One region of the Pseudoalteromonas apostichopi genome, then DNA from elsewhere that is predicted to be linked to it. Evidence: predicted binding sites of a transcription regulator. Region 1 holds the regulator's gene; each other region holds the start of a gene.
What was found. The regulator sigma-54, encoded in region 1, starts transcription at its own class of promoters, with help from an activator protein. The targets are predictions, from matches to a motif close to GTTGGCACGNNNNTNGNNT.
Positions count from the first base shown of each region.

Region 2: a site for sigma-54 is predicted at 4,895-4,913, ahead of QUE86_RS08090 (YggN family protein). Genes of this name have one in related genera too.
Region 3: a site for sigma-54 is predicted at 6,475-6,493, ahead of flgB (flagellar basal body rod protein FlgB). Genes of this name have one in related genera too.
Region 4: a site for sigma-54 is predicted at 6,210-6,228, ahead of QUE86_RS03600 (DUF1328 domain-containing protein). Genes of this name have one in related genera too.

Region 1 is NZ_AP028065.1:2,167,157-2,175,362, forward strand. Features, by position in the region: gene QUE86_RS09735 (bifunctional diguanylate cyclase/phosphodiesterase) at 1-134, shown strand, start outside; gene QUE86_RS09740 (YgiQ family radical SAM protein) at 256-2,436, shown strand; gene mgtE (magnesium transporter) at 2,471-3,829, opposite strand; gene QUE86_RS09750 (HPr family phosphocarrier protein) at 4,041-4,313, opposite strand; gene rapZ (RNase adapter RapZ) at 4,329-5,174, opposite strand; gene ptsN (PTS IIA-like nitrogen regulatory protein PtsN) at 5,175-5,627, opposite strand; gene hpf (ribosome hibernation promoting factor) at 5,631-5,918, opposite strand; gene QUE86_RS09770 (RNA polymerase factor sigma-54) at 5,946-7,442, opposite strand; gene lptB (LPS export ABC transporter ATP-binding protein) at 7,560-8,206, opposite strand, start outside.
Region 2 is NZ_AP028065.1:1,811,805-1,820,010, reverse strand. Features, by position in the region: gene QUE86_RS08125 (cytochrome b/b6 domain-containing protein) at 1-433, opposite strand, end outside; gene QUE86_RS08120 (AzlC family ABC transporter permease) at 585-1,292, shown strand; gene QUE86_RS08115 (AzlD domain-containing protein) at 1,289-1,588, shown strand; gene QUE86_RS08110 (iron-containing alcohol dehydrogenase) at 1,585-2,739, opposite strand; gene QUE86_RS08105 (LysR family transcriptional regulator) at 2,900-3,766, shown strand; gene QUE86_RS08100 (glutathione peroxidase) at 3,834-4,316, shown strand; gene QUE86_RS08095 (PA3496 family putative envelope integrity protein) at 4,369-4,557, opposite strand; gene QUE86_RS08090 (YggN family protein) at 4,949-5,749, shown strand; gene QUE86_RS08085 (aminotransferase-like domain-containing protein) at 5,824-7,266, opposite strand; gene QUE86_RS08080 (DMT family transporter) at 7,368-8,206, shown strand, end outside.
Region 3 is NZ_AP028065.1:2,694,239-2,702,444, reverse strand. Features, by position in the region: gene QUE86_RS12225 (flagellar basal body P-ring protein FlgI) at 1-1,062, opposite strand, end outside; gene flgH (flagellar basal body L-ring protein FlgH) at 1,075-1,758, opposite strand; gene flgG (flagellar basal-body rod protein FlgG) at 1,774-2,562, opposite strand; gene QUE86_RS12210 (flagellar basal body rod protein FlgF) at 2,584-3,348, opposite strand; gene flgE (flagellar hook protein FlgE) at 3,498-4,850, opposite strand; gene QUE86_RS12200 (flagellar hook assembly protein FlgD) at 4,902-5,582, opposite strand; gene flgC (flagellar basal body rod protein FlgC) at 5,596-6,027, opposite strand; gene flgB (flagellar basal body rod protein FlgB) at 6,030-6,440, opposite strand; gene QUE86_RS12185 (CheR family methyltransferase) at 6,576-7,406, opposite strand; gene QUE86_RS12180 (chemotaxis protein) at 7,428-8,206, opposite strand, start outside.
Region 4 is NZ_AP028065.1:805,172-813,377, reverse strand. Features, by position in the region: gene alaS (alanine--tRNA ligase) at 1-2,171, shown strand, start outside; gene QUE86_RS03625 (aspartate kinase) at 2,178-3,395, shown strand; gene csrA (carbon storage regulator CsrA) at 3,489-3,680, shown strand; gene QUE86_RS03615 (YcxB family protein) at 3,708-4,175, opposite strand; gene QUE86_RS03610 (hypothetical protein) at 4,299-5,222, shown strand; gene QUE86_RS03605 (hypothetical protein) at 5,749-5,940, opposite strand; gene QUE86_RS03600 (DUF1328 domain-containing protein) at 5,990-6,163, opposite strand; gene QUE86_RS03595 (OadG family protein) at 6,698-6,946, shown strand; gene oadA (sodium-extruding oxaloacetate decarboxylase subunit alpha) at 6,962-8,206, shown strand, end outside.

The DNA.
Region 1 (8,206 bases):
TTGCAGAAGGGGTCGAAACACAAGCGCAAGCAGATTATTTAGCCCAGCTTGGCTGTGATGAAGTGCAAGGCTTCATGTACGCTAAGCCTATGCCAGAAAAAGAGTTAATTACCTACCTGCAAGCTAGGCAATAGCCAGTTCCAGTAAGTGCATACTAATTAAACAGCGCCCTCCTATGTGAAGGGCGTTTTGTTTTCTATAATAATCCATAAGAGTGAGGTATAATTCGCCCCTTTTGTTAGCAGAGTACACTTTATGAGCGCATTAAAAGCCGAGCGAGGCCTGTTTTCTTACCCTAAGTATTGGGCTGAATGCTATGGCACGGCGCCATTCTTACCGACCACTCGTGCAGAAATGGACGCGTTAGGCTGGGATAGCTGTGACGTGATCATTGTCAGTGGTGATGCATATGTTGATCACCCAAGTTTCGGTATGGCTGTGATTGGCCGCATGCTTGAATCGCAGGGTTTTCGCGTTGGTATTATTGCGCAGCCTGACTGGAACTCGAAAGATGCCTTTATGGCGTTAGGCAAGCCTAACTTATTCTTTGGTGTTACGGCGGGTAATATGGACTCGATGATCAACCGTTATACCGCTGAAAAGCGTATGCGTCATGATGATGCATACACGCCAGGTAACATAGGTGGTAAACGCCCTGACCGTGCGGTGGTTGTATATAGCCAACGTTGTCGCGAAGCTTATAAAGATGTGCCGCTGATCATCGGTGGTATTGAGGCGAGTTTACGTCGTATTGCTCATTATGATTACTGGCAAGAAAAAGTACGCCGAAGTGTTCTGTTTGATGCCAAAGCCGACATTTTAATTTACGGTAATGCTGAGCGTCCACTTGTTGAAGTGGCTCACCGTATTGCCGCAGGTGAGTCGGTCGAGACAATTCAAGATATACGTGGTACCGCGGTAATTCGTAAGGAACCATTGCCGGGTTGGCGTGGTAGTGACTCTACAGCTATCGATAAAATCGGTAAGATTGATCCAATTCCAAACCCGTATGGCGCAGATGATGTGGGTTGTAGTAAATCTGAGTTTAAAAAAGCGGGTATTGATCTAAGTGCTGAAGCAGCCAAACCAATAACTGTTCAGCCTGCACGTCCTAAACCATGGGAAAAGACCTACGTTAAACTGCCAGCGTTTGAGCAAGTGAGTGTGAATAAGCCGCTTTATGCCCATGCGTCGCGTATTTTGCACCAAGAAACAAATCCAGGCTGTGCACGTGCGTTATTTCAACGTCATGGCGACCGTTCTATTTGGGTAAATCCGCCAGCATTTCCACTAGAAACAGAAGAAATGGATGGTGTATTTGGTTTGCCATACCAACGTATTCCGCACCCAAGTTATGGTGATGACAAAATCCCTGCGTATGAAATGATTAAAACCTCAGTGAACATTATGCGTGGCTGCTTTGGTGGTTGTTCTTTCTGTTCGATCACAGAGCACGAAGGGCGTATTATTCAAAGCCGTTCAGAGCAATCAATTATTGATGAAATTGAACAAATTCGTGACAAGGTACCGGGTTTTACAGGGGTTATTTCTGACTTAGGTGGACCGACTGCGAATATGTATAAGTTGCGCTGTAAGAGTAAAAAAGCAGAGAGTACTTGCCGTCGTTTATCATGCGTTTATCCTGATATTTGTAAGCATATGGACACGGATCACACGCCAACCATTGAGCTTTATAAAAAAGCCCGAGATGTGAAGGGTGTGAAGAAAATCTTAATTGCTTCAGGCGTACGCTATGACTTAGCAGTTGAAGATCCACGCTATGTAAAAGAGCTGGTTACCCATCACGTAGGCGGGTATTTAAAAATTGCCCCTGAGCATACCGAAGATGGCCCATTATCTAAGATGATGAAGCCGGGTATGGGTGCTTATGATAAGTTTAAAGAGCTATTTGATAAATACTCAAAAGAAGCAGGTAAAAAGCAGTATCTGATCCCGTACTTTATTTCTGCTCACCCAGGAACTAAAGACGAAGACATGGTTAATATGGCGCTTTGGTTAAAGAGTAATGACTTTAAGCTTGATCAAGTACAAAACTTTTATCCGTCGCCAATGGCCAACGCAACGACGATTTATCATACTGAGATGAACTCGTTACGCAATATTAAAAATAACACTGAGCAAGTGCCTGTACCAAAAGGCGCCCGCCAGCGTCGTTTACACAAAGCGATTTTACGTTACCATGATCCTGCTGGTTGGCCGATGATCCGTGAAGCGCTAAGAAAAATGGGCAAAGCGAATCTAATCGGTAAGGGGCCAAACTGTTTGGTACCTGAAGAAGGCCGCAACGAGAAAGCAGCTAAAGGGAAGGGCGGTAAAGGCCGCGCGGCACTGACTCGTCATACCGGTTTTAGCCAGTTTAAAAAGGCCAATACTAAACCAAGAGTTGGTAAAAATAAGCAGCGTGCAAGTAAATAGAAATAAATACGGCCCTTAAAGGGCCGTTTTCAGATTAGATTAATAACCACGTTGCAGTACCTAAGAAGGCAAAGATACCGACAATATCGGTAACGGTTGTGAGTACCACACTGCCAGCGAGGGCAGGGTCAATTTTCATTTTCTTGAGAATTAATGGAATGCTTGCACCCGCAATACCTGCAGCAACCAGGTTCATAAACATTGCAAAGGCTAATACTGCACCGAGCTTAAAGTCCCATTGCCATAGGGCAACAACACCGGCAATTAATATCGACCAAATAACGCCATTCAGTGCGCCAATCGCTAATTCCTTGAGTAATAAGAAGCGTTGGTTAGTTTGATTAATATGGCCAACGGCTATACCACGAATAACCAGTGTTAAAGTTTGACTGCCTGCAACGCCACCCATTGAAGGTACGATACCATTGAGTACTGCCAAAATAGGCAAAATTGCTAAGGTATTTTCAAAAAAGCTTGCCACAATTGCTGCTAGCAATGCGGTTAATAAGTTAACTCCAAGCCAAATAGAGCGACGTTGCGAACTTTTTAGCACTGGCGCAAAGGTATCTTCTTCGTCATCAAGACCAGCGAGGCTTAGCATGCTATGTTCAGCATCTTCGCGGATTACGTCAACGATATCATCGATGGTAATACGACCTAGCAAGTGTGCGTTGTCATCAACAACCGGGGCTGAAATCCAGTTATGACGTTCGAAAAGTTGTGCTACATCACTTTCATCCATTGAAATAAGTATAGACTCACAATCTTCATCCATTAAATCGCGAACAATTTTATCAGATGGGCTTGTCAGCAGTGTAGTTAACGAAAGTGCTCCTAGGAAGCAGTTATGCTTATCAACAACGTATAAGTCATCAGTGCCTTCTGGTAGCTCACCTCGTAGGCGTAAATAGCGTAGCACTACATCTAAAGTAACATCTGGGCGAATTGTTACCGTATCGCTGTTCATCAAGGCACCGGCAGAGCGCTCTTGATAAGAAAGTGCCTGAGTAGCCCTTTCTCTATCTTGCGAGTCCATTGCACTAACTACGTCTTGATATACGGTATCAGGAAGGCTACGTAAAACCTCACCTAAGTCATCGTCGTCCATGTCCTCGGTGGCGGCAGCAATATGCTCAGGTTCCATCTGCGCAATAATACCAAGACGTACATCTTCAGACAGTTCTTCTAGAACATCACCACGCACATCTGGATCAACCAGCTGCCAAAGCATACGACGAATTTTATGGGGAGAAGACTCAAGTAAAAGGGCTGTATCACAAGGCGCCGTTTTGGCTAACATACCGCGCACTTGAACAAATTGACCACTATTGAGTGACTTGGTCACTTGTTTGAGTTGTTGTAGTGGGTAATCTTGTTCAAAGGCTTCTGGCATTGGCGTCCTTACAACTGAAAAAAGTTTATATAGGCTGAGCAAATACAGCATAGTTGCTTTGTGGTGTATTTGCAGAGATATCGTCGCACTGTGATAAATTTATTAAGAGTTTTGCAACTTAGAAAAGCGAGCGATATAAAAGTAGGATATTTAAAGGGAATTTCAAATATCCTAATTAAGTTTACCGTAAATCTTGAAGGCTTAGCAAATGCTATTCTTGCTCGTGAAAGCGCTGTGCGATTAATTCACCGATTGCAGTTAATGCTGCATCAGCATCAGGGCCTTCACAAACGACTCTAACTTCTTTACCTTGACTGCTTTCAAGTAGCATTAACGCCAATACGCTGTCACCTTCAGCTTCTTTATCGTCTTGATAAAGCGTAATTTTAGCATCAAATTGTAGTGCTAATTGGGCTAAAACAGTGGCTGCGCGAGCATGTAAGCCGAGTTTGTTTTGAATTAAAAAGGTATCTTCAGCGCGCATTATAATAGTGCCTAATTAAATGTCTTGTTCACGGTGGCGAATTTTTACATTGTCATGGCTTTTAGCAAAACTCTCACCAATTGTTTGCGCTAAATAAACAGAGCGATGTTGGCCACCAGTACAACCAATGGCAATGGTAAGGTAACTTCGGTTGTTACGCTCTAAATGTGGTAGCCATGTTTGTACAAATGTTTGAATTTGCCATGTGAACTTTTGCACTATGCTGTGGCTAGCTAAGTAATCTTTTACTGGTTGATCTAGACCCGTTAGCGGCTTTAAATCAGGTTCCCAGTGTGGGTTAGGTAAAAAACGTGCATCAAATACGTAATCAGCTTCTTTTGGAATACCGTGTTTAAAGCCGAAAGACATAAAAGTGATAATCAGTTTTTTATCCTTTTTACCCAAAATCTTTTCGCGAATTGATTCTGCTAACTGATGAACACTGAGATCTGTGGTATCAATCATAAAATCAGCACGAGTGATCAACACATCGAGTAAGACTTTTTCTTGTTTAATAGCCAGATCAAGTGGCAAAGAATCAATGGATAATGGGTGTAAACGACGAGTCTCTGAAAAGCGTTTTATCAGGGTTTGGTCATCACTGTCTAAGTAAAAAAGTGTTGGATTTGCGAAACCAGGAAGGTACTCAAGAATATCATTAAATTCTTGCTGCTCTTTTGGAAGGTTACGCACATCAATACTGACCGCTATTTTATCGTAGTTATCTGATACGCTACGCACGAGCGAAGGCAGTAAATTGACTGGAATATTATCAACGCAATAATAACCTAAGTCTTCAAGTACTCGTAAAGCGACCGATTTACCTGAGCCTGAGCGACCGCTGATAATGATTAATTCCATTTATGCCTCTGCTGATATAACCTGAAACAGTTGCTGATCGGTAGTAGCACTACGCAGCTGTTTACAAAACTCTTTATCTTTAAGTCTATCAGCAATTGTTGATAAGGTCTTTAGATGAAGCTGAGAGTCACCATCTGGTACGATGAGTGCTACGAAAATGTCAACAGGGCGATTATCAATTGCATCAAAATTGATTGGGGATTCACTCACTATGACAAACGCCTGAGGTTCATCGGCGCCACTCATTCGGCCATGTGGAATAGCAATACCTCGGCCAATACCGGTGCTACCTAGCTTCTCTCGGTTGAGTAAAGCATTTAGGATATCTTGTTGAGATAAATGAGGAAGCTGCTGGTGAGCCAGTTCGCTGATATATTCAAGAATTCTTTTTTTGCTATTAAAAAGGACCGCAGCTTTGCTGCAGTCCTGATTAGTAAGTGAACTTAGTTTCATAATTTAATGTCGAGCTAATTTCTCTTTGTGTTTAATGACTTGGCGATCAAGCTTATCGATCAACGAGTCAATGGCTGCGTACATATCTTGATGTTCTGTAGAAGCGAACAATTCGCCTCCGTTTACATGTAAAGTTGCTTCTGCTTTTTGGCTTAATTTTTCTACATCTAGAATGACATGAACATTATTAATATGGTCAAAATGCCTTTCTAGTTTCGCAAACTTGGTGTTTACATAGTCTCTTAATGAATCAGTGATTTCTACATGACGACCAGTTAAATTTAGTTGCATAAGCATTTTTCCTTCTATGTAAAACGTCTAAATCAAACTCTTACGCTGATTAGACGGAGGTATTGCTAGAGACTCACGATATTTTGCAATTGTACGTCTAGCTACTTTAATTCCTTGCTCAGCCAATATATCTGCAATTTTGCTATCACTCAATGGTTTAGCCGAGTTTTCTGCAGCGACTAACTTCTTGATTAAAGCGCGTATTGCTGTTGAAGAACACTCACCACCATTTTCAGTGCTGACATGGCTTGAGAAGAAATATTTCAACTCAAAAATACCCCTAGGGGTATGCATATATTTTTGCGTTGTTACTCGTGAAATCGTCGATTCATGCATTTCGACCATTTCAGCAACATCATTTAGCACCATCGGCTTCATTGCTTCTGGGCCATGCTCAAAGAAAGCTTGTTGTTGTTGAACGATACAGTTGGTCACTTTTAATAGTGTATCGTTACGGCTTTCTAAGCTCTTAATAAACCACTTTGCTTCTTGTAAGTGAGAGCGAATAAATTGGCTGTCGCTACTTGATTTAACAGAGCGAGACATAGCCGCATATTGGCTGTTCACTCTAATCTTTGGCATACTATCTGGGTTTAACTCAACCACCCAGCGACCTTTTACTTTTTTCACTGATACATCAGGTATGACGTACTCAGACTCTTCGCGTACTATGCTATCCGCAGGCTTAGGGTTTAAGCTGTGAATTAGCGTCATTACTTCTTTAAGCTCATTTTCTTTAAGCTTAGTCTTTTTCATCAAAGTTCGATAGTCGCGACTCGCTAATAATTCGATATGCTCAGATAAAACCATTTTAGTTTCAGCTAAATATGGCGTGTTTGCATCGAATTGGCGAAGTTGAATACACAGGCATTCCTGTAAACTACGCGCCCCAATACCGACAGGATCAAACAATTGAATTCTCTTTAGGACCGCTTCGACTTCATCAAGTTCGATTTCTTCTTCATCACTATTTTGATTAAAGCTCTCGACGATATCTTCACAGCTTACCGTTAAAATACCAGAGTCATCGATAGCCTCAACAATTGCCACAGCAATCGCTTCATCAGTCGGACTAAAGGGAGTGAGCTGTAATTGCCACATAAGGTATTCGTGAAGGGTTTCGGTCGATGCACCTTGATAAATAGATTCATCTTCTGGCATTGGCCCTGATGATGTTGATGGAGCGGCACTCATGTACTCATCCCATGTAACATCCATGGCTAAATCGTCACTTACAGTGTCTTTATTTAGAGCATCACTGCTTTCTTGTTCATATTCGCTAGGTGCTTCGTCTGCAGAAGCGCTGACTTGCACATCGTCAGATTCAGCTTTTTGCTCATTTTTGCCGATGCTTTCTTCGTTGTAATCCGCTTCTTCCACTTCAAGTAAAGGGTTACTATCTAGCGCCTCTTGAATTTCTTGTTGGAGATCCAATGTACTGAGCTGCAACAAACGAATAGCTTGTTGCAGTTGTGGAGTCATTGTAAGTTGCTGGCCCATGCGCAGCTGTAATGATTGCCTCATGTATCCCTAACAATCCTTTTTTTAAGTTATCGATAACTGTGCAAAGACAGTTAAGTTATTATCGATTTATTGTCATTGTTATAAGTCTAGCAGATGCTCTAGTCGGTGGCGTAATGGTTACAGCCTAAATTGCTCGCCTAGATAAACATCGCGTACAGTTTGGTCAGCTAATACGTGCTCAGGTGTGCCTGATGCAATTAGCTCCCCATGAGAAACAATGTAGGCTTTTTCACAAACATCAAGGGTTTCTCGAACATTATGGTCAGTAATTAGTACACCAATACCACGATTTTTTAGGTGCTCAATAATTTTCTTTATATCTAACACTGAAATTGGATCAACACCAGCAAAAGGCTCATCTAAAAGGATAAATTTAGGATTAGCGGCTAATGCGCGAGCAATTTCAACGCGGCGACGTTCACCACCAGATAGCGCCATACCTTGACTATCACGGATGTGTTGGATGCTAAATTCATCTAATAAGCTATTTAGAGTTTCTTCCCGCGTGGTTTTATTTAGATCTTTACGAGTCTCTAAAATAGCCATCAAGTTTTGGTAAACTGTTAACTTTCGAAAAATCGAAGATTCTTGCGGTAGATAACCAATACCCAACCTCGCACGGCTGTGCATTGGCAAAAGGGTAATATCGTTATCATCGATGCTAATTTTACCTTTGTCGCTCGGAACTAGGCCTACAATCATGTAAAAAGTCGTGGTTTTACCAGCACCATTTGGGCCAAGCAAGCCAACAATACTGCCAGCTT
Region 2 (8,206 bases), 360 kb from region 1:
AAATATCAAAATTTAAATGATGTAACCAACCCGCAAACTCTACAGTATCTGAAGAAACATGCTCTACTAGAGGGCCATCCGTTAAAATATCGTCACTGGTCATTAGACCCGAAGTTAACTGCACGATGAGTAAAGCAAAAAAGGCTATCACCATATAACTACCCGCAGCACCATGACCCGCTTTGTGCTCATTGCTTGTAAACGACTTAATAGCAGCAACAGGAGAATGAATGAGCGCAGAGAGCTTCGCCGTTTGACTACCAATAAAACCCCAAATAATACGTGTGATAATAAGCGCCAAGGTAAAGTAGCCTGCAGCAAAATGCAGCTCCAACATACCTTCTTCAGCACTAAAATAGAGTGTTGCGATGGCCGCAACTAATAACCAATGGAAGCTTCTTATAAAGCCATCCCAAACTTTAACTTTAGACATTGTAACTTTCCCTTTAAAAGACGCTAATGACTTGCAGACAGAAATTTCAATAACGGGTTCGGCTATACATTATTACAAACTTCAGTTATTTTGACACACCTCTATTTCAGCTGTTTTGATCTGAGCCATAACAACAAACATGAGCGATAAGATGCATAATTCAACATTAAGAGCCTTACTAAAAGGGTTTTTCGACATGCTTCCTTTATGTCTTGCGGTGTTACCTTGGGGGATTTTGTGTGGTTCTTTAGCCGTTCAAAATGGTTTCAGTGCTTTTGAAACACAAGCTATGTCGCTATTGGTATTTGCTGGTTCTGCTCAGCTCGTCGCAATTGAGTTAATGGCTGGAAATACCCCGCTATTAACAATTTTGTTTACCACACTCATTATTAGCTCGCGGCACTTTTTGTATGGTTTAGCTATTCGTCACAAAGTCATAGACCAGCCCTTTCGTTGGCGACTTCCAGTTAGCTTTGTACTTACTGATGAATTGTTTGCTTTTTCGCATCATCGCAGAGCGTATAGAACGAAAGTGCGCTTGATTTACGCGCTAAGTGCCGGGTTTAGCTTTTATATTGCTTGGAATATATGGACTCTGCTTGGTATCGTCGCAGGTAGCTTACTACCTGATTTAACGCACCTGGGGCTTGATTTTGCTATCGCTGCCACTTTTATTGCTTTAGTTATTCCTGGTGTAAAAAACCTAGCGACACTAGCTACTGTGATCACAGCAGGTGTTGTTGCAACACTATTAAAAAGTCAGGGCTTTCAACTTTGGCTTGTCACAGCAGCGCTTATTGCCATGACCGTCGGTTACCTAATTAGTCGCTGGCAAGCAAAAGAGGAGCATACACAATGATGACCACTATTTTATTGATGGCGTGTATCACCTTCTTCACACGTTACTTATTTTTGCACCGCGCATTACCATTTAAAGTTGGCCCGAAAATGCAGCAATTCTTAAGTTTTAGCGCCCCAGCAGTACTTACCGCGATTTGGGTACCCATTGTGTTTATTAATGACGAAGGGATAAATTTAGATTGGCAAAATCCCTACCTAAGTGCTGCAGTAGTATCTGTTATAGTGGCTTATAGAACACATAACATTTACTACACAACACTAGCAGGGATGGGGTTATTTATAATCTTAAGTTAAACACTGGCAAGTAAAATTGCGTGGCTTTTCTCAAGTGTAACTTGCTCACGCTCACCTAGAGCCGTCATACCGTGGCGTTCCAGCTGAGCGACAAGTTTATCTGCGACACTTTCATCGAGCTTATAGTCGCTTAAACGAGTTGGCATTTTAACACTATGGAAAAATGCTTCTGTCGCAGCAATTGCGCTATCAATAGCCGCATCTTCATCGCTGATATCAAGGCCTAATACTCGCTCAGCATATTGTAATAACTTGCCACGCTTGGTGTCTTTTTGTTCAGCCATCATACGAGGTAATACAATCGCTAATGTTTGTGCATGGTCCAAACCGTACACCGCGGTCATTTCATGACCAATCATATGAGTCGCCCAGTCTTGTGGCACACCAGCACCAATCAAACCATTAAGTGCCATAGTCGCTGACCACATAATATTCGCGCGTACTTGATAGTTATCTGGCTCAGAGAATGCCTTCGGACCTTCTTCAATAAGGGTCATTAAAATTCCCTCAGCAAAGCGGTCTTGTAATTTGGCACCGACATCATAAGTAAGGTATTGCTCCATTGTGTGCACAAACGCATCAACAATCCCATTAGTTACCTGACGCTCAGGCAATGAGAATGTCACCGCGGGATCTAAGACAGCAAAGCGAGGGCGCACAAACTCACTTGCAAACGGCAACTTATCTTGAGTATCTAAGTTTGATACCACACTGAAAGTGTTTGATTCAGAACCTGTTGCAGGCAGTGTTAGAACAACGCCCAGTGCCACTGCTGATTTCACTTCAGCACCTTTTGCTAAAATATCCCATGGTTCGCCAGCAAACTCAGCCGCAGCAGCAATAAATTTACTTCCGTCCACGACAGAGCCACCGCCGACAGCAAGGATATAGTCAATTTGCTGCTCTTTAACTAGCTCTACAGCTTTCATGCATGTTTGGTAGCTTGGATTTGGCTCAATTCCCGCAAATTCAAACCAAGTATGTTCAATCAATGCGGCTTTAACTTGATCATAAACGCCATTTTTCTTAATGCTGCCGCCACCATAAGTAACAAGTACCTTGGCATTCTTTGGGATCTCGTTTTGAATTTCTTTAATTTGCTGCTCACCAAAATGAATTTTGGTTGGATTCTCAAAGCTAAAATTTAACATGCTTACTCCCTTATATTTGTGAGTATTAATCAGTGACACAACTATTGTAGTTATTTTTATACAGGGATAAAGGGAGCAAATAAATAATCACTTTTGCAGACATGCAATAATAAACCACTTAAACTGCTTTAAATTTACTGAAAAACTTAGGGTAAAGATAATGTGGCAAGGCTTAGAGGAATTTTTATATGTTGTTGAGCACGGCAGTTTTACACACGCAGCTAAAGCTATGGAAGTATCAACTTCACATATCAGTCGGCAAGTACAACAACTTGAAAATCGTTTAGGTTCTGTGCTATTTCAGCGCACCACTCGTAAAATTAGTCTCACTGATGCAGGGCGTGAATACGCTGTTAAGTTAAAAGCTATACGCCAAGAGTTAATTGATGCAAACAATCAATTACAAGGTGAGCAGTGCCAACCAAAAGGACTAATAAGAATAACGGGTGCGGGCGAGTTTGTAGCTAACCAAATCGCCCCCAAAGTCGCAGAATTTGTAAAACGCTACCCTGAGGTAGAGGTCGATCTCGACTTTAATAGTCGCAATGTCAACTTAGTTGAAGAAGGCTTTGATTTAGCCATTCGCTTTGGCAGGATGCAAGACTCAAACTTAATTGCACGCCCTTTATGTAAGCGCGTCATGACCCTCGTTGCTAGCCCTGAATACATAGCCAGTCACCCTTCTCTTAAAACGCCTTATGACCTTGCTGAGCATAACTGCTTAATTACCATGCGAAAGCGCTGGCGATTTAATATTGACGATCAAATTAAAGAAGTTCGTATCGATGGTAATTGGCGTAGCAACCACCCGCAGGCTATTTTAAATGCCGCAGTAGCAGGAGTTGGCATTGCCCATTTAGCGTTAGATATCGTGGAACCTTTTTTAAATAATGGGCAATTAGTAAGCATTCTTGAAGAGTTTCAGGTTGGCGATAACGCATCTTGGTTAGTCTACCCAAGAAAAGATCTATTACCGTTTCGTGTACGTTTACTAATAGAACATTTAACCAATGCATTTGCTGATTAATATTTGCTCTTTTAGAAATATGACAAGCAAGTTAGAATCAGTGTAACAATAATAAAAAGTTATCATTATGAGCGAATTTCACCAACTCTCTGCCACCAGCCTACAAGGCCAAACTGTCGATTTTTCTGATTTTGAAAATAAGGTCGTACTTGTTGTAAATACAGCGAGTAAATGCGGTTTCACCCCGCAATACGAAGGCTTACAAGTACTTCATGATAAGTACCATGAACAAGGCTTGGTAATAATTGGCTTTCCATGTAATCAATTTGGTAAACAAGAACCTGGTGATGCTAAAGAAATAAAAGAAGGCTGCTTAATTAACTATGGTGTGAGCTTTTTGATGATGAGTAAGGTTGACGTAAATGGCGAGCATGCTCACCCTGTGTTTAGATATCTAAAATCAGAGCTGCCTGGTTTTATTACCCGCAAAATAAAATGGAACTTCACCAAATTTTTAATTGGTAAAGACGGCAAAGCAATTAAACGATACGCGCCACTTACAAAACCTGAGCAGTTCGAATCAGACATTCTTGCCGCTTTGAGCAAGTAATAAGGCCTTAAAGCAATAAAGAGGCAAATAGCCTCTTTATTTAAATTTATGCTTAGTCGTTCAAGTACTCATCAAAGTCGTCATCGCCTAAGTTTCTACGCAAGCGTTTTTGTTCAAGATAGTCTTCCAACTTCTTCTTAACGCGTTGCTTTTTCTTGTCGTGTTGATTACGCCCGACCATTTCGTACTCGTCTTCAACAAAATCGTCATCTAGCGCGTCATAACTAAATGTCTTACCCACAACCCACTCCATAAAGTGTTTGAGACCAATTCTTGAGATTAAAATTTGCTCGATGAATTGGCAAAGATTAAAAAGCTCAGTAGTTATTTAGTATCTAAAAAACCACCAAAATAAAGCCATACACCCATGCTAAATAGGTCATATGTCAATATTGTGAATAAATAGCGCTAAATTTGATTTCTGAAAAGTGAGAGTTTTTTATCGTTTCGATAAAAGTCATTTATGCATGTGTATTTTTTAGTTAATTTGACTAAAAAATGGTTAAAAAATTATTCCGCGCACTTCCAATAAAAACCCTAAAACACCATAAACCAATGAAATAAATGAATTTATAATATTTGGCATCCTATTTGATTATATTTTTATGTCATTTCAAACAGGAAAGAAAAAAATGAAAAAGTTATTGTTACTAAGTTCTTTATTTATCGCTACCAGCGCAATGGCTCATAACGATAATGATACAAATATTTCATTCAGCGGTGAGCAATGTGATGTCGAATTTATAAATGATGTGCGTATCACTCCAAGTGAGTTAGAAGTATACACAGCCGATAATCGCAGCATGAAAATCATCGACCAACATACTTTATATATCGATGGCCAAAGCGTATCCCTTAATGCTTCACAACAGCAAGCAATTGCAGATTACTCAGACAGCTTGCGCAGCCAACTTCCTGAAGTAGCTAATATCGCACTTGATGGTGTAAAAATAGCCGGCGTAGCAATCGAAGAAGTATCAAATGCTTTCAACATTGATGGCCTAAGTGACATTTCAGAATTAATGGACGATATCAGCGTAGAAGTGCAAAACGCTTTCTACCAACAAGGTGCGTTCACAATGGGTCAACAAAACTTTGAAAAATTTGGCCAAAACTTTGAAGATCAATTCGATGAGCAAATCGAATCAGCAGTAGAGTCAGCCATGATGCAATCGATGGGCAGTATTTTAGTGGCTCTTGGCTCTGAGCTTTTAGGTTCGGGTGGCGACATGGATGAGTTTGAGCAACGTATGGAAAACATGGGCGCACAAATCGAAGCTCGCGTAGAAACCCAAGCAGCTCAGCTAGAAGAGCGAGCAGATGCATTATGTGGCAGTTTTGCTGATATCGCTCATAAAGAACAAGAATTAGTGGTTCTAGTACCACAGCTAAAAGAATATCAATTATTTACTTTTAAACAGAACGCAGAGTAATTGACCAGTTAAGAAATTAACATCCCTGAACCAAAACACTTGGTCCTTTCGCGCAGAGCTTGCTCTGCGCTTTTTTATTTTTTGGCCAGCACGGTCAGTTGCGATAACGTTTTAATCGCCTGTTCCAAACTTTCAGACCAAGGCAAACCATAGCTTAAGCGAAAACAACTACGGTACTTTTTACCCGCTGAGAATATCAACCCAGGGGTAATACTAATCCCTGCCTCAAGTGCCAAATGAAATAGTTTTACCGCATCATATTGGCTACCAAGATCAACCCAGATAACACAGCCCCCTTGCGGGTTACTAATACGCGCACAACTTGGCATATATTGCTGCAGGCACCAAATCATACGCTCTTTGTTGGTACTCAAGCGCTGTCTTAGCAAGCGTATATTACGGTCGTACTCACCACTGGCTATAAACTCATACAAGGTCCACTGATTTATAAGCGGCGCAGAGCAACTAAGCGCGCGCTTGTGTCGCCTTGCTTGTTCAGCAAACTTACCTGCAATGATCCAACCTATGCGGTAACTAGGTGCGGCTGTTTTTGAAAACGACGCACAGGTGATCACTAACCCCTTTTTTGAATAAGCTTGTGCAGGAGTGGCACGCTTAGCTGTAAAATGTAGGTCGCCATAAACATCATCTTCAATGAGCACCACCTCGCGCTGCTCTAAAAGTGCCACTAATTGCTCACGCTTGGCATCAGGCATAAAACTGCCAACTGGGTTATTTAATGAGGTTGAAAACACACAGGCTTTTATATCATGCTCATCGAGTGCTTGAACCAAGTCATCTAGCCATATTCCTTCATCGGGGCACAGCGGTATTTCCAGTGCCTTCAAGCCTAAGCTCTCAATTAATTCAATAATGCCAAAATAACAAGGCGACTCGATAGCAATAACATCCCCGGGTTTAGCAACGCACTTCAGGGCAATAGCCAACGCCTCTTGGGCACCATTGGTGATCACTAACTCATCGCTATCAACACCAATGCCAAAGTCCAAATAGCGATGAATGAGTTGTTTTTTAAGTGGTGCAAAACCATCCATCGGGCCGTAATTAATTGCCGATGCGCCAGCCAGTGTCATTACTCGGCGCATTGTTCTTGCCAGCGCCTTATCTGTCGGAGCTGCGGCTACTGGGTTAGCAATGCCAAATGGCACCACATTGGCTTTATGGATGGCACCATAAACTTGCTCAATCAATCCTTGCTTGTTTACTGTGGTTGGCTCTCGACTAAGCCTGACTCGCTTTGGCCGAGATTGATTTAACTGAGAAGACTTTAAAAAGTACCCAGACTTTTCTCTCGCTTCAATCAATCCTTGCCCTTCAAGTAATTGATAAGCTTGTTTTACCGTAGGAATGCTAATGTTTAGCTTATCTGCCATTTTTCTGAGCGAAGGTAATTTCTCACCCGGTAATAGCGAGCCCTGCAAGCAAAGATCTCTAACTAGCTGAATAACTTGTTGATATAAGAACTCACTGTTACTGCGACTGATAACTTGTGACATAGCCCACCAAACTGTATAGGTTGCATTTTTAGTTTTCTGTATATGTTAAGTATACAGAAGCAGATTAAAATGAACATACTTTCAATTTTTAGGTACTAACTATGAAAAGCGCCGCTCTCTACCTTGCTACAGTGCTGATCTGGGGATCGACTTGGCTAGCTATTGAGTTTCAACTAGGTGATGTCGCAGTTGAGGTCTCTTTATTTTATCGTTTTGCCATTGCAGCCATTTTAATGTGGACCTTTGTGCTAGCGAAAAAACTACCTATGCAATATTCACTGCGTGATCACGGATTTTTTGCATTATTGGCTTTATTTAACTTTGGTTTAAATTATTTAGTACTGTATTGGGCGCAGAACTACCTCAGCTCTGCAATGGCCTCAATTGCGTTCTCTATGTTGCTATTAATGAACATTATTAATACCAGACTATTCTTCGCAAAGCCGATTGCTAAACGAATTTACTTTGGCGCTTTATTGGGCGTATTAGGTATTGCCAGTTTGTTTTGGCCACAAATTCAGCAATTCGACTTGAGTAATGGTGCGTTGGTCGGGTTACTACTTGCGCTATCTGGGACCTTTGTGGCTTCATTGGGTAATATGGTCAGCGTCCGAAATTCTCAGCGCAATATTGGCGTACTTCAGGGCAATGCCTGGGGTATGTTATACAGCGCTTTAAGCCTAGCAGCTTACGTTTTAGTGAGCGATGTTGAGCTTACATTGAATGCCCCGGCCAGTTATTGGATATCGCTCTTGTACTTAGCAGTGTTTGGTACCGTAATCGCATTTGCTTGTTACTTTGCACTACTAAAAAATATCGGCCCTGAGCGCGCAAGCTATGTCATTGTATTATTCCCGCTGGTTGCAGTGGTATTAAGTACCTTATTTGAAGGATTCGAATGGCAAGCGAACACCTTTATGGGATTTAGCCTAGTGTTATT
Region 3 (8,206 bases), 530 kb from region 1:
CGCTTCTTTTAAAGCTTCTAGAATCGCCATTAAATCACCCGGTGCGGCTCCAACCTCATTGATGGCTCGAACGAGATCATCAAGATTAACACCTGGGTTAAATACAAAAGCACGTGAGTCATCTTCATTAACATCAATAATGCTTTGATTTGTGACAGCGGTTTCACCTTCACTTAAGGCATTTGGTTGTGACACATTTTGCTGCTCAGCAATAGTGACCGTCAAACCACCGTGCGTAATAGCCGCAGGCTGCAGCTTCACATTTTTACCAATCACAATTGTACCAGTGCGCGAGTTAACAATAATTTTTGCAGCGGTGTCTGCCGGCTTAAACTCTAAGTTTTCAAGAGTAGACAAATACGCAACACGTTGAGATGCATCACGCGGTGCCAATACACGAACTGAGGCTGCATCGATTGCCTGCGCGCTATCAGGGCCAACTAAATCATTAATTGTTTGCTCTAAGCGTTTTGCCGTTGTGAAATCAGGGCGGTTTAAATTAAAGGTAATGTAGTCACCTTGCATAAACGGGCTCTTAATAGCACGCTCTACAATGGCACCGTTTGGAATACGACCTACCGTTGGCGTGTTAATAATGACCCGGCTACCATCAGCTCCTTCAGCACCTAGACCACCAACAACTAAGCTGCCTTGTGCAATCGCATACGTATTACCATCAACCCCTTTTAAAAAGGTTTGTAATAAGGTACCACCGCGTAAACTACCTGCACTCCCGATAGACGAAACCGTAATATCTATGGTTTGCCCTGGTTTTCTGAATGCTGGTAGCTCTGCATGAACAGCAACGGCTGCAACATTTTTAATTTTAGGTTTTAAGCTATCTGGTAAAGTAATACCAAAGCCATTTAACATGGCTTTAAAGCTCTGTTGAGTAAATCTGCTTTGTTCACCTGTGCCTGGCAAACCTACAACCAAACCATAACCGACTAATTGGTTTGCACGAACACCTTCAACCATAGATACATCTTTGACTCGCTCAGCCTGTGCAGAAAACTGCAGGCTAATTAAGCAAAGAGCGATGATGTATTTAAACCCATTCATGACTTTGTTCCTCTAAAATGGGAAAAGCGAACTACTAAAGAAACGAGACAGCCAACCTGCGCTTTGTGTTTCTTGAATTTGCCCTTTACCTGAATATTGAATTCGCGCATTGGCAATTCGGTTTGATGTTACTGTATTACTAGCTGAAACATCTTCTGGACGAACTAAGCCTTCAAGGCGAATAAACTCTTCGCCAGTGTTCAACGTAAGCCATTTTTCACCGCGAATAACTAAGTTTCCATTGGGTAAAACACGCATCACGTTGACAGAAATATCACCAAATAAGCTGTTTGATTGATTAGACTTTGAGTCACCTTTAAACGATGCCCCCGAGCCAATACCAAATTGAATACTATCACCACCAATGTTAACTGGATTACCTCCCAGACCAATTACTGGATCTAAACTCGCATCCGTTTCTTTATCTGTTTCGGTTTTAGCTGCTTTGGTCGCTTGAGTAGACTCTTGCAATTTAACAGTGATGATATCGCCAGCGCGTAGAGCCTTTTTATCTGAGTACAAGTCATTTGATGAATAACTATCAAACAACGACCCCGTTGGTACCATAGGCTCTGTTGTAGGCTCCGGGTACATAGGCGCATAGTAAGGGTCATCCTGAACCACATGATGATTTTGCGTTGTCATACAACCACCCAGCATTAATGCTGCCGATGTGACTAAGATAATATTACGCATGCTGCCTCCTACCCATTAAAGCTGCTGATTAATGTAACTAAGCATTTCATCAACCGCTGAAATCACTTTTGAATTCATTTCATAAATTCGTTGTGTTTCAATCAAGTTAACGAGCTCTTCTGTCACATTCACGTTAGACGTTTCAAGAGAACCTTGAACCACACTGCCTAAACCATCGATACCTGGGTTACCTTGCACAGGCGCACCACTAACAGCGGTTTCTGTGTATAAGTTTTGCCCCATGGGCTCAAGACCCGATGGATTAATAAAATCACTAATAGTTAGCTGACCAATTACCACATTGTCTGGTTGCCCTGCGATACGAACTGACACTTCACCGTCTTGCGAAACAGTGATTGATTGTGCATCATCTGGAACATTCATTTCAGGCTGCAACGGAAAACCCGCTCCCGATGTCACAATTCGACCATCTTCGTCAGTCGTGAATTGACCATTACGTGAATAGGCAATATTGCCATCAGGTAATTGCACTTCAAAAAAGCCAGGACCTGAAATCATCCAATCCAATGAATTTTCTGTGGTAAGCATGTTACCTTGTGAAAAGTTCTTTTGGTTAGCAACCACTTTGGCACCGGCACCTAGCATTAAGCCCGATGGCATTTCAGTGTCTTGTGACGAACGACCACCTGGTTGGTTAATGTTTTGATATAGTAAATCTTCAAATACGGCGCGGCTTTTTTTGTAACCGACCGTGCTGGCATTCGCGAGATTATTTGAGATCACCGAAATATCGGTTTGCTGGGCGTCAAGCCCGGTTTTACTGATCCATAATGCAGGATTCATAACTCTACCCTCTCAGTCATCTTAAACAATGCGTAACAGCTGATCTTGACGCTCATCGAGCTCTTCGGCTGTTTTCATCAATTTAACTTGTAATTCAAATTGGCGTTGATTGCTGATCATGTCGACCATTTCATGCACTGGGTTTACATTCGACATCTCAAGCGTTCCCGACAGTACTTTCACGTTCGGTGAAATATCACAAAAACCACATAGATCATTTACCAACATATCTTCTTTTGGTCGGAATAATCCGTCATTACCTTTTTCAAGCTGAGTGTTATCAGCCTCAATCACTTTCAGCCGATCAACTACTTCTAAAAAGTTAGCAGGCGCACCTTGTGGGCGAACCTGAATAGCGCCATCTTCACTAAACTCAACTTTCTCGATAGGTAACGGCAAAATAATTGGACCACCTTCGCCAATTACTTGACGGCCGTGGCTAGTGATCAACGCGCCATCTGGAGTAATGTTTAATGTGCCAGTTTTGGTGTACGCCTCATTGCCTGATGCATCTTGTACACTCAACCAACCACGGTCACTCATCGCGATATCAAGCTCGCGGCCAGTTTCAACAAAGCCACCCGATTCCATATTAGATCCAGGGCGTTCTTGCATTGCAAACACCCTAGATGGCAGACCTTCACCGAAGGCTTGCATAGAGCGAGCTTGTGCAAAATCAGCTTTAAAGCCAGTGGTGTTAGCATTAGCAAGATTGTTCGCCTTGAGTTCAAGACCTCGCAAACTTTGCTTTGCACCCGACATGGCAATGTAGACCATTTTGTCCATAACATTGACTCACTAAAAATACGATAACTAAAGAAATGCAATAAAAGTGCCAAAGTAAAATTGACGCATAAATAGGATGGTAAAAATGAAAAAAGGCTGCCAATAGAGGGAGCAGCCTTCGTGTCGGATTAAGCTCAGAGCCGTTTAGATTAACGGATCTGTAGGATGTTTTGTTGTAGTGTTGAGTTAACTTCTAATGCACGTGAATTTGCTTGGAAGTTACGTTGAGCACTGATCAAATCAACAAGTTCACTTGTTAAGTTGACGTTTGACTGCTCAAGAGCTGATGAGTTAATTGAACCTAATGTACCTGAACCTGGTTCACCGGCAATTGGCTCACCAGAGGTTAAGCTTTTCTTCCATGCCGTGTTACCCACTTGCTGTAAACCTTGTGAATTAGAAAAGCGCACCATTGCCACTTGGCCTAAGAATGAAGTATCACCATTACTGTAAGAAGCAACGATTTTACCATCTGTACCAATATCAATACCTGATAGACGACCTACAGTCGCACCATCTTGCTCTAGCGCTTTCACTTCAAAGTTACTTGCATATTGAGTCGGTATTTTATTCGTTGTACCAGCTTCATCGCGCCAATTGATGTTTACATCATCAGGGAAACTCGCACCGTTAGATAATAAACCAGATATACCGCCTGAAGGTATTGTTAATGGATTAAACGTAGCATCAGTATTTGGAGTCCCATCAGTGCTTTGAGGTAAACCACTTGAGTCAAACTGAAAAGTTGAAATAGGTGTATATGGCGACGCAGTTTGCTCAGTACCATTAGCAGCAAACGGCTTTTCATCAAGTGTTGCAAACACTTGCCATTCATTGTCATTACCAGTCACTGCTGCGTCAGTTTTAACAAAGAAGAACTGTAAAATGTGTGGCTCACCTAAAGAATCATACACCGTTGTTGATGTTGAACTGTTGTACGATGCACTTGTCTCTGGGTCAAATGGTGTAACTGCTGGCGTTAATGCACGCGAATCTAAGTTAAACGACGAATAAACATTGGTCGTAGCGCGTGGAGAACCTGATGCATCAGGAATTTGTAGCGCAGAAGATGTGCTTAAACTAACAGAAGTTGTATCACCCGTTGCTTCATCAACAGGGAAACCTTGTAAGTAGTTTCCGCTAGCATCCACAATAAAATTGTCTTTATTAAGTTTGAACGCACCAGCACGAGTATATGTAAAGTCTTGCGCGCCTAAGTCATTCGCCATTGCGAAATAACCTTCGCCAGTAATCGCTAAATCGAGCGAGTTATTTGTGAAAGATAATGAACCTTGATGGAATTGTTGTGCCACCATTGTTGTTCTTACACCGTCACCATTTTTTGTTTTACCAGAACTAAATACTGATGATGCGTACACATCAGCGAACTCTGCACGAGACTCCTTAAAGCCCGTGGTATTAACGTTAGCAATGTTATTTGCTGTAACGTCTAAATCTTTTTGCGCGGCTGCTAAGCCTGTTAATGCAATATTGAAGCTCATAACTCACCTCTAACCTATCTCTTAGCCTAAGCTAACCCAAACCTTTTTTACTTATGCGATTTCAGCTATATCAGTTAGCCTAACCGCACCCTCTTTTGTATTTACGATAATGCCGCTGGCGCCATTAATATTGACACTTTCAATATTCTTAAAGGTCGCCATTGGCATACTGCTGTAGTCTCCATTTACGAAGCCTTCAGCACTAATGTCATACTCACCTTCAGGTAGTACATTGCCATCGTTATCTTTACCATCCCATTCAAAACGAAGTGCACCCGCTGACTGCGAACCTAATTCAATTGTGCGCACTAACTGGCCCGATGAATCTGTTATTCTTAACGTTAGAGACTCAACGGCAGTTTCTGCAACTACCGACCCTTTAGCGAGATTTTCACCATCAAAATCAATCGTGTCAGACTCAAGTAATGCTTGCTTACCAACAAGGGTAGAAGCCTGTAACGCAGAATTTGATGTCATTGAAGCAGTCAGTGATTCAAACTTCTCGTTTAAGTTTGAAATACCCTCAGCCATAGTGAAGTTCGTCATCTGCGCAATCATTTGATCATTATCAGCTGGCTTGCTTGGGTCTTGAAACGACAACTGTTGTGTTAAAAGTGAGAAGAAGTCTTCTTGCGTTAAAGTATCATCTTTCTCTTCTGTTTTATTTTGATTGTCTTGCCAACGTAAATTATCTAAATACGTGGATGACGCACTGCTGATGTCGTTACTCATAACTTATCCTCGGTTACCGCTGCCCAAGCAACAGTGTTTTACTTAACATTTGCTTAGCTGCATCAGCAACTTGCACATTTGTTTGGTAAGAGCGAGAGGCAGAAATCATATTTGCCATTTCTTCTACAACATTAACGTTAGGCTTATAGATGTAACCATTTTCATCAGCACTTGGATGGTTTGGGTTATATTCAATTTGCAGAGGCTTATCACTCTCTACAATGCCTAGTACTTTAACGCCAACAGAAGAGCCCTGAGGATTGCTTTGTGATGCTGACGCTTTAGTCAACTCTGCAGCAAAAACAGGATGGCGCGCTCGATACGTCTGATCTTGGCTAGAACTAATCGAATTCGCATTCGAGATATTACTTGCAGTAGTATTTAAGCGGACATTTTGCGCGCTCATACCGGTTGCTGAAATATCAAAAACATTATACAAACTCATGATTAAGCTCCTTGACTACCGAGGGCTTTTTTAAAGCCTTTAATTTTACTACTCATAAATTGCAGGCTTGCCTGATACTCTAATGAGTTCTGTACATACAAGTTTCGTTCCACTTGTATATCAACTGAGTTGCCATCACCTGTATCTGCTTGATTTGGCGTACGAAACATTTCTGCATTACCAACAAAACGACTGCCTCCGGCAATATGTTTAGCATCGGTTCTTACCATACTATTGCCACCTTGCTGGTTGCTTTTTGCCGCTTTTAATGCCGAGGCAAAATCGATGTCTTTCGCTTTATAGCCCGGCGTATCAGCATTAGCGATATTTGTCGCTAATAACTCAGCGCGTTGTGAACGGATCAACATCGCATGCGGATGAACTCCAAATGCTTTATCAAAACTGATAGCCATAACCATCTCCAAAAAATTGACTCTGCAGTGAACAATGCAAAAGATAAGCCAAAAATAAGGAGTAAGCTTTATTTGTATAACAGACTGAAAAATAGATAAATTTAGCAACCTAAGGACTAGGTTGCTAAGGAGAGTTTACTTTTTTTGATAGATAATACCAGGGTTACAACGAACCATATCAAAGCTGTCACTAAGGCCCGCCATTGATTCAGATGCACCTAAAAATAGATAACCTTTAGGGTTTAAAGCTTGAGCAAATTGCGAAATGATTTTAGCTTTTACTTCTGGTGAGAAGTAAATTAACACATTACGACAAAATATAATGTCAAACTTGCCCATTAAGGCGTATGAATCTAGTAAGTTTAAATGTCTAAAGCTCACCATTTTGCGAATAGGTTCAACAACCTGAGCCATTCCATTACCGCTGTCCTTAAAGAACTTCTGACGTCGTTCCATCGACAAACCACGAGCAAGGGCTAACGAGTCGTACTCAGCGTTCTTACACATATCAAGCATGGTATTAGAAATGTCTGTGCCAATTATTTGCGCTCCCATCTTTAATACGCCAGGGTTTTTAGCCTGAAACTCAGCGACCGACATGGCAATAGAGTATGGCTCCTGCCCTGATGAACTTGCCGCTGACCATATTTTCAATGGTCGACGAACATCTTTAAGTTCAGGGAATAGCTTCGTTTTCAATAGCTCAAATGGGTATTGGTCTCGAAACCAAAGCGTCTCATTGGTGGTCATCGCATCAACCACAGCGGCACGAAGCTGCCTCTCATGAGGACTTAAGGTTTTACTTACCAACTGTGATAAAGACTCGACATTAAAACGTGCCATAAGCGGCGCTAGGCGACTTTTTACTAAGTAAAGTTTGTTATCACCAAGCACGATGCCACATTGTTGTTCTAAGAAAGAGCGGAATTGATCGTATTCGCTTTGTTGTAAATGCTTATTTTCCAAAGTAATACCACCTATAAATAATTAATCACAATGAACCCACTTTTTCACAGCTGTTGCTAATTCATCTGGGTTAAATTTTGCAATAAAATCATCGGCACCTACTTTTTCAATCATTGCCTGGTTAAATACCCCACTTAAAGAGGTATGCAAGATCACATGAAGAGGTGATAATTTTGGATCTGCTTTAATTTCGGCGGTTAAGGTATAACCATCCATTTCCGGCATCTCTACGTCAGATATCAATAAGCCAACGCGCTCAGTAATATCATTTTTACAATCAAGCTGAGCAATCTCACGTAAACGTAATAATGCTTCTTTGCCGTTTTTAGCTAACTCAGTTTGTACACCTAACGGTTCAAGCGCACGTTTAACTTGGTTTCGAGCTACCGCTGAATCGTCAGCAATAAAGACAATACGCTCACCTAAATCACGCTGAATTTCACCCTCACCAACCACTTCAGCACTCACTTCAGTGTTAACTGGACAAATTTCGTTTAAGATCTTTTCTACATCAAGTATCTCAACTAACTCATTTTCAATCTCAGTGACCGCTGTTAAGTATGAATAACGTCCCGCACCTGAAGGCGGTGGCATTATTTTTTCCCAGTTCATATTAACGATGCGCTCAACTCCGCCAACCAAGAACCCTTGCACAGAACGGTTGTACTCAGCAATGATGATAAAACTGTCTTTGATATTTTCAATTGCCGGACCACCTACGGCCATCGATAAATCAATAACAGAGATAGTTTGGCCACGAATGTGCGCAACGCCGCGAATATACGCATTTGATTTTGGCA
Region 4 (8,206 bases), 1.4 Mb from region 1:
AAGAAGTGGGTCTAAGTGAAGATCGCATTATTCGCATTGCAACTAGCGATAACTTCTGGTCAATGGGTGATACGGGTCCTTGTGGTCCATGTTCTGAAATCTTTTACGATCACGGTGAAGAAATTTGGGGTGGTCCTCCTGGCTCTCCAGAAGAAGACGGTGACCGTTTCATCGAGATCTGGAACCTAGTATTTATGCAGTATAACCGCCATGCCGACGGCACAATGGAACCTCTTCCTAAGCAGTCTGTTGATACAGGTATGGGTCTTGAGCGTATCTCTGCAATTTTACAAGGCGTTCACTCAAACTATGAAATCGATTTATTCCAAGCACTTATTGCCGCTGCAGCTAAAGTAACAAACGCGCAAGACTTAGATGATAAATCACTACGCGTTGTTGCTGACCACATTCGTTCATGTGCGTTCTTAGTATCTGATGGCGTTATGCCATCAAACGAAGGCCGTGGCTATGTGTTACGTCGTATTATTCGTCGTGCAGTTCGTCACGGTAATAAGCTAGGCGCGAAAGGTGCGTTCTTCTACAAGCTAGTTGCTGCTCTAATCGAACAAATGGGCCAAGCGTACCCAGAGCTTGCTAAGCAACAAGAAATTATCGAGAAAGTACTACGTATTGAAGAAGAGCAGTTTGGTAAAACACTTGAGCGTGGTCTTGCTATTTTAGAAGAAAGCCTAACTGACATCAAAGGTGATGTGATCCCTGGCGACTTAGTGTTCAAGCTTTATGACACTTACGGTTTCCCTGCTGACTTAACAGCAGATGTGGCGCGTGAGCGTTTCATGACGATTGATGAGCACGGCTTCCAAGAATGTATGGCCGTACAGCGTAAGCAAGCACAGCAAGCTGGTAAGTTTGGTGCTGATTACAACCAACAACTTAAGTCAGAAAAACACACTGACTTTAAAGGCTACGATGCAGAGCATTACACTGGCACTGTGGTTGAGCTTTTCTCTGAAGGTCAATCAGTTTCTGTACTTGAAGATGGTCAAGAAGGTATCGCAATCTTAGACCGTACACCTTTTTATGCTGAATCTGGTGGCCAGGTTGGTGATACGGGTGTGTTAAAAGTCGCTGGTGGTGAGTTCGTAGTCACTAACACTACTAAGCTTGGTAACGCATTTGCGCACCACGGTCGTGTTCAAGGACGCATTGGTACAAATGATAAAGCAGAGGCAACAATTGATGCAGCACGTCGCGATAGCATCAAGAAAAACCACACTGCAACACACATATTGCACGAGACGTTACGTCAAATTTTAGGTGAGCACGTAAATCAAAAAGGTTCACTTGTTGACCCTGAGCGTTTACGTTTTGACTTCTCTCACTTTGAAGCGGTAACAAAAGACGAATTACGTCAAATCGAGCGCGCAGTGAATGATGAGATCCGTCGTAACTTTGCTCTTGAAACTGAGCTAATGGCTATTGAAGATGCCAAAGCAAAAGGTGCAATGGCATTATTCGGTGAAAAATACGACGACGAAGTTCGCGTAGTAACCATTGGTGATTACTCAATTGAACTATGTGGTGGTACACACGTTAAGCGTGCTGGTGATATCGGCTTATTCAAAATTGTGTCAGAAAGTGGTATCGCTGCAGGTATTCGCCGTATCGAAGCAGTAACAGGTGCAGAAGCTGTTGCCTATGTTAATGAGCAAGAGCAACAGCTAAATGATGTTGCAGCGCTAGTAAAAGGTGATAGCAGCAGTGTACTTGAAAAAGTGACAGCATTACTTGAGAAGTCAAAAGGTCTTGAGAAGCAAATTGCCCAGCTTAACGACAAGCTAGCAAGTGCGGCAGGGGCATCGTTACTTGACTCTGTAGTTGAAGTGAATGGTATCAAACTTCTGGTCGCTGATGTTGCTGGTACTGAATCTAAAGCACTACGTGGCATGGTTGATGACCTGAAAACTAAGATTGGTTCAGGTGTAATTGCTCTTGGTGTAGCCAATGGCGATAAAGTAAGCCTGATCGCGGGTGTAACTAAAGACCTAACAAGTAAAGTGAAAGCTGGTGAGCTTGTAAATCACATGGCTGCACAAGTAGGTGGTAAGGGCGGTGGTCGTCCTGATATGGCACAAGCAGGTGGTACTCAGCCAGAGAACCTTACTGCAGCCTTAGAAAGTGTAACTGGCTGGTTAACTGAGCGTTCTTAATCACTAGTGGCACTTATCGTCCAAAAATTCGGTGGCACCTCAGTTGGCTCAATAGAGCGAATTGAGGCCGTCGCCGACCTTGTTGTAAAAACTAAGCAACAAGGCCACCAAGTTGTGGTAGTGCTTTCGGCTATGTCGGGAGAAACTAACCGTCTTATTGAACTCGCTAAACAAATCGATTCTCGACCTAGCGCTCGTGAGCTTGATGTATTGCTGACCACAGGTGAGCAAGTCTCAGTCTCTTTATTGGCAATGGCTATCATTAAACGTGGTCATTCAGCGGTAAGCTTACTTGCCGATCAGGTTAATATTCGCACCGACAATATGTTTGGTAAAGCGCGTATTGAAGAGGTTGCTGCGACTCGTCTAAAGCATGAGCTTGAGCATAACCGTATTGCCATAATTGCAGGCTTTCAGGGGCGCGATATTGAAGGTAATATCACCACGCTCGGTCGCGGTGGTACAGATACTTCTGCGGTTGAGATTGCAGGTGCTGTCAATGCGGATGAATGTCAAATTTACACCGATGTTGATGGGGTATACACCACTGATCCGCGTATTGAACCAAATGCGCGACGTATGAGCCATGTTACCTTCGAAGAGATGCTTGAAATGGCCAGTCTTGGGGCTAAGGTTCTGCATATTCGCAGTGTCGAAGCCGCAGGAAAATACAATATACCGCTCAGAGTGTTATCGAGTTTTAACCCGGATCAAGGAACCTTGATCAGTTTTGAGGAACCGGATGTGCAAGCAAACATTGTGTCGGGTATCGCCTTTAATCGTGACGAAAGTTTGATTTACGTCAATGGCGTGCACCAAGGGACGGAAAACCTTGCAAAAATATTGAAACTTTTCGCAGAATTCGGCATCGAAATAGATATGATTAATCAAGTTAATCATAACTTTGAAAAAATAGACTATGCTTTTACTGTGCACACGAATGATTTTGAGCAAGCACTCGAAATTCTGACCAAAAACCAAGATGGTATCAGCGCAGAATCTATTAAAGGGGTCAGCAATGTTGCCAAAGTGTCTGCAGTAGGTGTAGGGATGAAATCTCACTCTGGTGTGGCAAGCTTATTTTTTAATGCGCTTGGCGAAGAAAACATCAAAGTGATGCTTGTGTCGACATCAGAAATAAAGATATCAGTTTTAATTGATGAAAAATATTTAGAACTGGCTGTACGTGCACTACACAAAGTTTTTTTAACTGAAAATGAATAAGATCTAGAGTTTTTACTTACTTTTAAGTCTAGATTTCATTAGAATGTTTTTGACGCGGAATCTTTTAATTTTTTGGAACATGGGAGCAAGAGAATGCTAATACTAACTCGTAGAGTAGGTGAAACCCTTATGATCGGTGACGAAGTAACAGTTACTGTTCTTGGTGTTAAAGGAAATCAAGTTCGCATTGGTGTAAATGCACCTAAAGATGTATCAGTACATCGTGAAGAAATCTACATGCGAATCCAAGCAGAGAAATCTAACCCAAATCCGGGCAATGTTTAATCAGCGATAGATATTTTTAAGAGCCACTCATTGAGTGGCTCTTTTATTTAGTTCAGCTGTTATTTCATCATTTAGCGCTTGTTTAGAAATATATTGCATACCGCGCTGCGCCTTTAAAATATAACCTCGTTCAGTTTCAATAATCTCACTAATTTGTTGCCAGCTTAATTGGTAGCTTTTATATGGGTTTTCGGCCTTCACTCCTTCATCATCAAAGATGATGGTCACTTCGCTACCTGATGCTCGGCTCATCATTTGTCTTGCGACCCACCATGGGCGCTTGTAATAAAACGATAAACACTCAACGACAGCAAGCATAATCATAAAGCTGCCCAGATAATGGTTCTCTAATTGATAAAAAGCTAATAAGCCTAAGGTTATTAACAATGCCAACAGCGGGTATTTAGGCTTGGCTTGTGATGAATAAGGTAAAGACTCATCAAAGCATTCGTAATAATACGGTTTATCTAGTGTGTAATTTGTACTTAATGTCATTCTCAGACTCACTTATTCGACTGGCAGCAGTTTAACATTGATAGAAAAAAACTGCCGCAGTTGGTTTTCATTTAGTTGTCATTATGAGAGCTTAAGGTATCTGTATTTTTAGGGGTAAGTTGTATGTTTGTTAGTTCAATGTCATTAGCGCTTGCAATGACTTCAAATACTTTTTTAGTTATGGGCGATATGCCATACACCCCGATTGATGAAATTAATCTCGCAAATGACGGAAAAATTACTAAGGCAATCGCTGCAACACCCCATGGCTTTTTAATGCACCTTGGCGACATGAAATCAGGAGCGCTTGCTTGCACGAATAAGCTTTTGCAAACTAATAAGGCGTTATTAACATCGCTGACTACGCAGCCTTTTATTTACACCCCAGGTGATAATGAGTGGACAGATTGCGACCGCGTCACATTAACTCCTCAATTCGATGAGCTCGAACGGCTAAGTTTTGTTAAAGGCTTAATGTTCGACGATGCTTATAGACAAAAAGCAAAACAGTTACAGGGTTATGTAACACAAGCTGAAATGCTAGAGAATGCTCGTTGGCAATTCGATGGCATTGAGTTTCGCACCTTACATATACCAGGTACTTTTAATGGTCGCTCGCAAATTTTAAAAAGTGACAAAAGCGCAGCACTTGATGCAGCCGACAAACGTGATAAGTACAATTTAATTTGGTTAAAACAAGCACTCATTCAGCAAGATGCTAAGGCGTATGTGTTTGGCTTTCAGGCTGATATTTACCACCCGACCAGTAAACCAGTTTGTAGTGAATCACAGCGCTCAAACTGTGATGCTTTTAAAGTATACCGTGATGCCATCAGTGACTTCGCAAAGCACACCAATAAGCCTGTGTTAGTGATGCATGGTGATACAGGTCCATACTGTAAACAACAGTTAGCAAGTAACTTAACACGCTTGAATGTACCTGGTGATTTTGCTGTGAGTGATGTAGCAAAAGTGAGCTTTGTTGATGGGAAGTGGCATATAGCGAGTGTAACGACAAACGAGCCCCTCACAACGGGTTGTAAGTGAAACCCAACAAGTTAGCGAGTTTCTAGGGGAAAGAGTAAAGTTACGAGCTTAAGGTAGCTGCGGGTTTACCCCGCGTAGGCGTGAAATTTATTTCGCGCGATTCTCTCAATTTATGCGGCTGTAAGTCGGGCTTTAGCCCGTCACGTATGTGTGATAAAACACGTGTCGCCATAAATAACGACCTACGTGGCGTAGGGTAGAGCGGAGCGAAACCTAACAAATTAGCGAGTTTCTGGGGGAAAGAGTAAAGTTAGCAAGCTCCTTGACACAAGCAGCAGGCAGCCTAGACTTGCTAACTTGCTAACTTGCTAACTTGCTAACTTGCTAACTTGCTAACTTGCTAACTTGCTAACTTGCTAACTTGCTAACTTGCTAACTTGCTAACTTGCTAACTTGCTAACTTGCTAACTTGCTAACTTGCTAACTTGCTAACTTGCTAACTTGCTAACTTGCTAACTTGCTAACTTGCTAACTTGCATACACAAAAAAAGCGACACTTGGCCGCTTTCTTCATAAAGTGTTGTGATTAGCAGTTAGTTTCTTCTGCGTTAACACCTTCTTTTACTTCTTCACATGCGTCTTCAACAGCATTTTGTGTATCAGTAATTGCTTCATCAATACGCTCACCTGCATCTTCTGCCGAGTTATCTTCACAACCCATGATGAATAGACCTGAAAATAGAGCGATAGTAGCGGCTTTCAAAGTTGAATTTTTCATAACGAAATTCCTTGTAAATAAAATAAATTAAGTGGTTATTTGCTTATAACTACTTAGGGGCGTTACCTCTAAGAGCTCCAGATACCAGTGAAATAACTAGTAGTACTAAAAATATAAAAAAGATAATTTTAGCGATGCCTGCAGCGGCTCCTGCGATACCACCAAAACCTAACACTGCTGCGATTAACGCGATAACTAAAAAAGTAATGGTCCAGCGTAACATAATGGTCTCCTTGGCTATTTAAATTTTCTAAAGTTCGATGTAACTGAAGCGAGTTCTGTGCCAGATGTTTTACTTGTTTTATTTCAATGGTTTACCTTTATTTGTGATGCTGGTAGATGTTCATCACTTGGTAACATTTACGAGTAAGCATGTAAGTTATTCATAGTGATATTTTTTCATATTGAGTTGCATGAGGAAAACATCAGATTGCCACAGTATTGGTAAGACCAATTTAACTTTTTATTGGTTGGTAAAGTCTAACACCTTGTTGTGTGTGGTTTTTAGACGCTTTCTGGTTTTTAGTTAATAGCTGAACATATAACTTATGGCTATATCGACTATTTATATCATCTATATCGAGGCTTTGAATGATGGAAATGTAGGGTGTTAATTATATGTGCGGCATGTTATTTTAAAATTAATTGGTTTTACCAATTTACAATGGTGCTATACAAATGATTTTGGTTTGTTATTATTGGTGCATAATTATTTAACAAAAATAACTTTTTATTTTAAGTAAGCGAGGGGAGTCGTATGGATATAGGTGGATTACTCACCACTGCGGCCAGTTTGATGGTAACAGGCATGGTAGGCGTGTTTGTTTTTCTGACTATTCTGATTACAGCAGTCACTTTAATGTCAAAACTAGTGGGTCGATTTGATGATCCAGCAAGTGCAGAACCTACGCGAACAGCAAAAATTCAACCTCAACAGGGTGTGCCTCAGGCACATATTGCAGCAATAAGCGCTGCAATCGCTCAATTTCGAAATAAACAAAAATAACGGGGCAGCTCGAACATGGCTAAATTAAAATTAACCGAATTAGTATTGCGTGACGCACACCAGTCTCTTTTGGCAACGCGTATGCGCTTAGACGACATGCTACCCATAGCCGAAAAACTCGACAATGCGGGTTATTGGTCAATTGAATCATGGGGGGGTGCAACGTTTGACTCGTGTATCCGTTATTTAGGTGAAGATCCTTGGCAACGTATTCGCGAACTAAAGGCTGCAATGCCAAACACTAAGCAGCAAATGTTACTTCGTGGACAAAACCTTTTAGGCTACCGTCATTATGCTGATGATGTGGTCGAAAAGTTTGTCGAGCGAGCACACAAAAATGGTGTTGATGTATTTCGTATTTTCGATGCGATGAACGATGTACGAAACCTTGAAACTGCTATTAAAGCAGCTGTTAAAGTGGGAGCTCACGCTCAAGGTACAATTTCATACACAGTAAGTCCTGTACATACACTTGATATGTGGCTGAAACTCGCAAAACAGCTTGAAGAGCTTGGCTGTCATTCGATTTGTATTAAAGATATGGCAGGTTTATTAAAGCCATATGATTGTGAGCAGTTGATCAAAGGCCTAAAAGAAACCGTGTCTATTCCTATTGCGATGCAATGCCATGCTACTACTGGCTTAAGCACTGCAACTTATCAAAAAGCAATCGATGCAGGTATTGATATGCTTGATACGGCGATTTCGTCAATGAGTATGACTTATGGTCATAGCGCGACGGAGACAATAGTTTCAATTGTCGAAGGCACAGAGCGAGATACTGGCCTTGATTTAAACCAATTAGAAGAAATTGCAGCTTACTTCCGTGATGTACGTAAGAAATATGCTGCTTTTGAAGGTAGCTTAAAAGGCGTTGATGGTCGCATCTTATTAGCTCAGGTACCTGGCGGCATGTTAACTAACATGGAAAACCAGCTTAAAGAACAAGGCGCGGCTGATAAGCTTGATCAAGTATTACTTGAGATCCCACGTGTTCGTGAAGACTTAGGTTTTATTCCTTTGGTTACGCCAACCTCGCAAATTGTAGGTACCCAAGCGGTACTTAACGTATTAACTGGCGAGCGTTACAAAACCATTACTAAAGAAACTGCGGGCGTGCTCAAAGGTGAATATGGTGCCACTCCTGCACCTATGAATAAAGAGCTGCAAGAACGAGTGCTAGAAGGCGCAGAGGCAATTACTTGTCGTCCTGCAGATAAATTAGAGCCTGAGCTTGAGAAACTTGAAGCTGAGTTATTA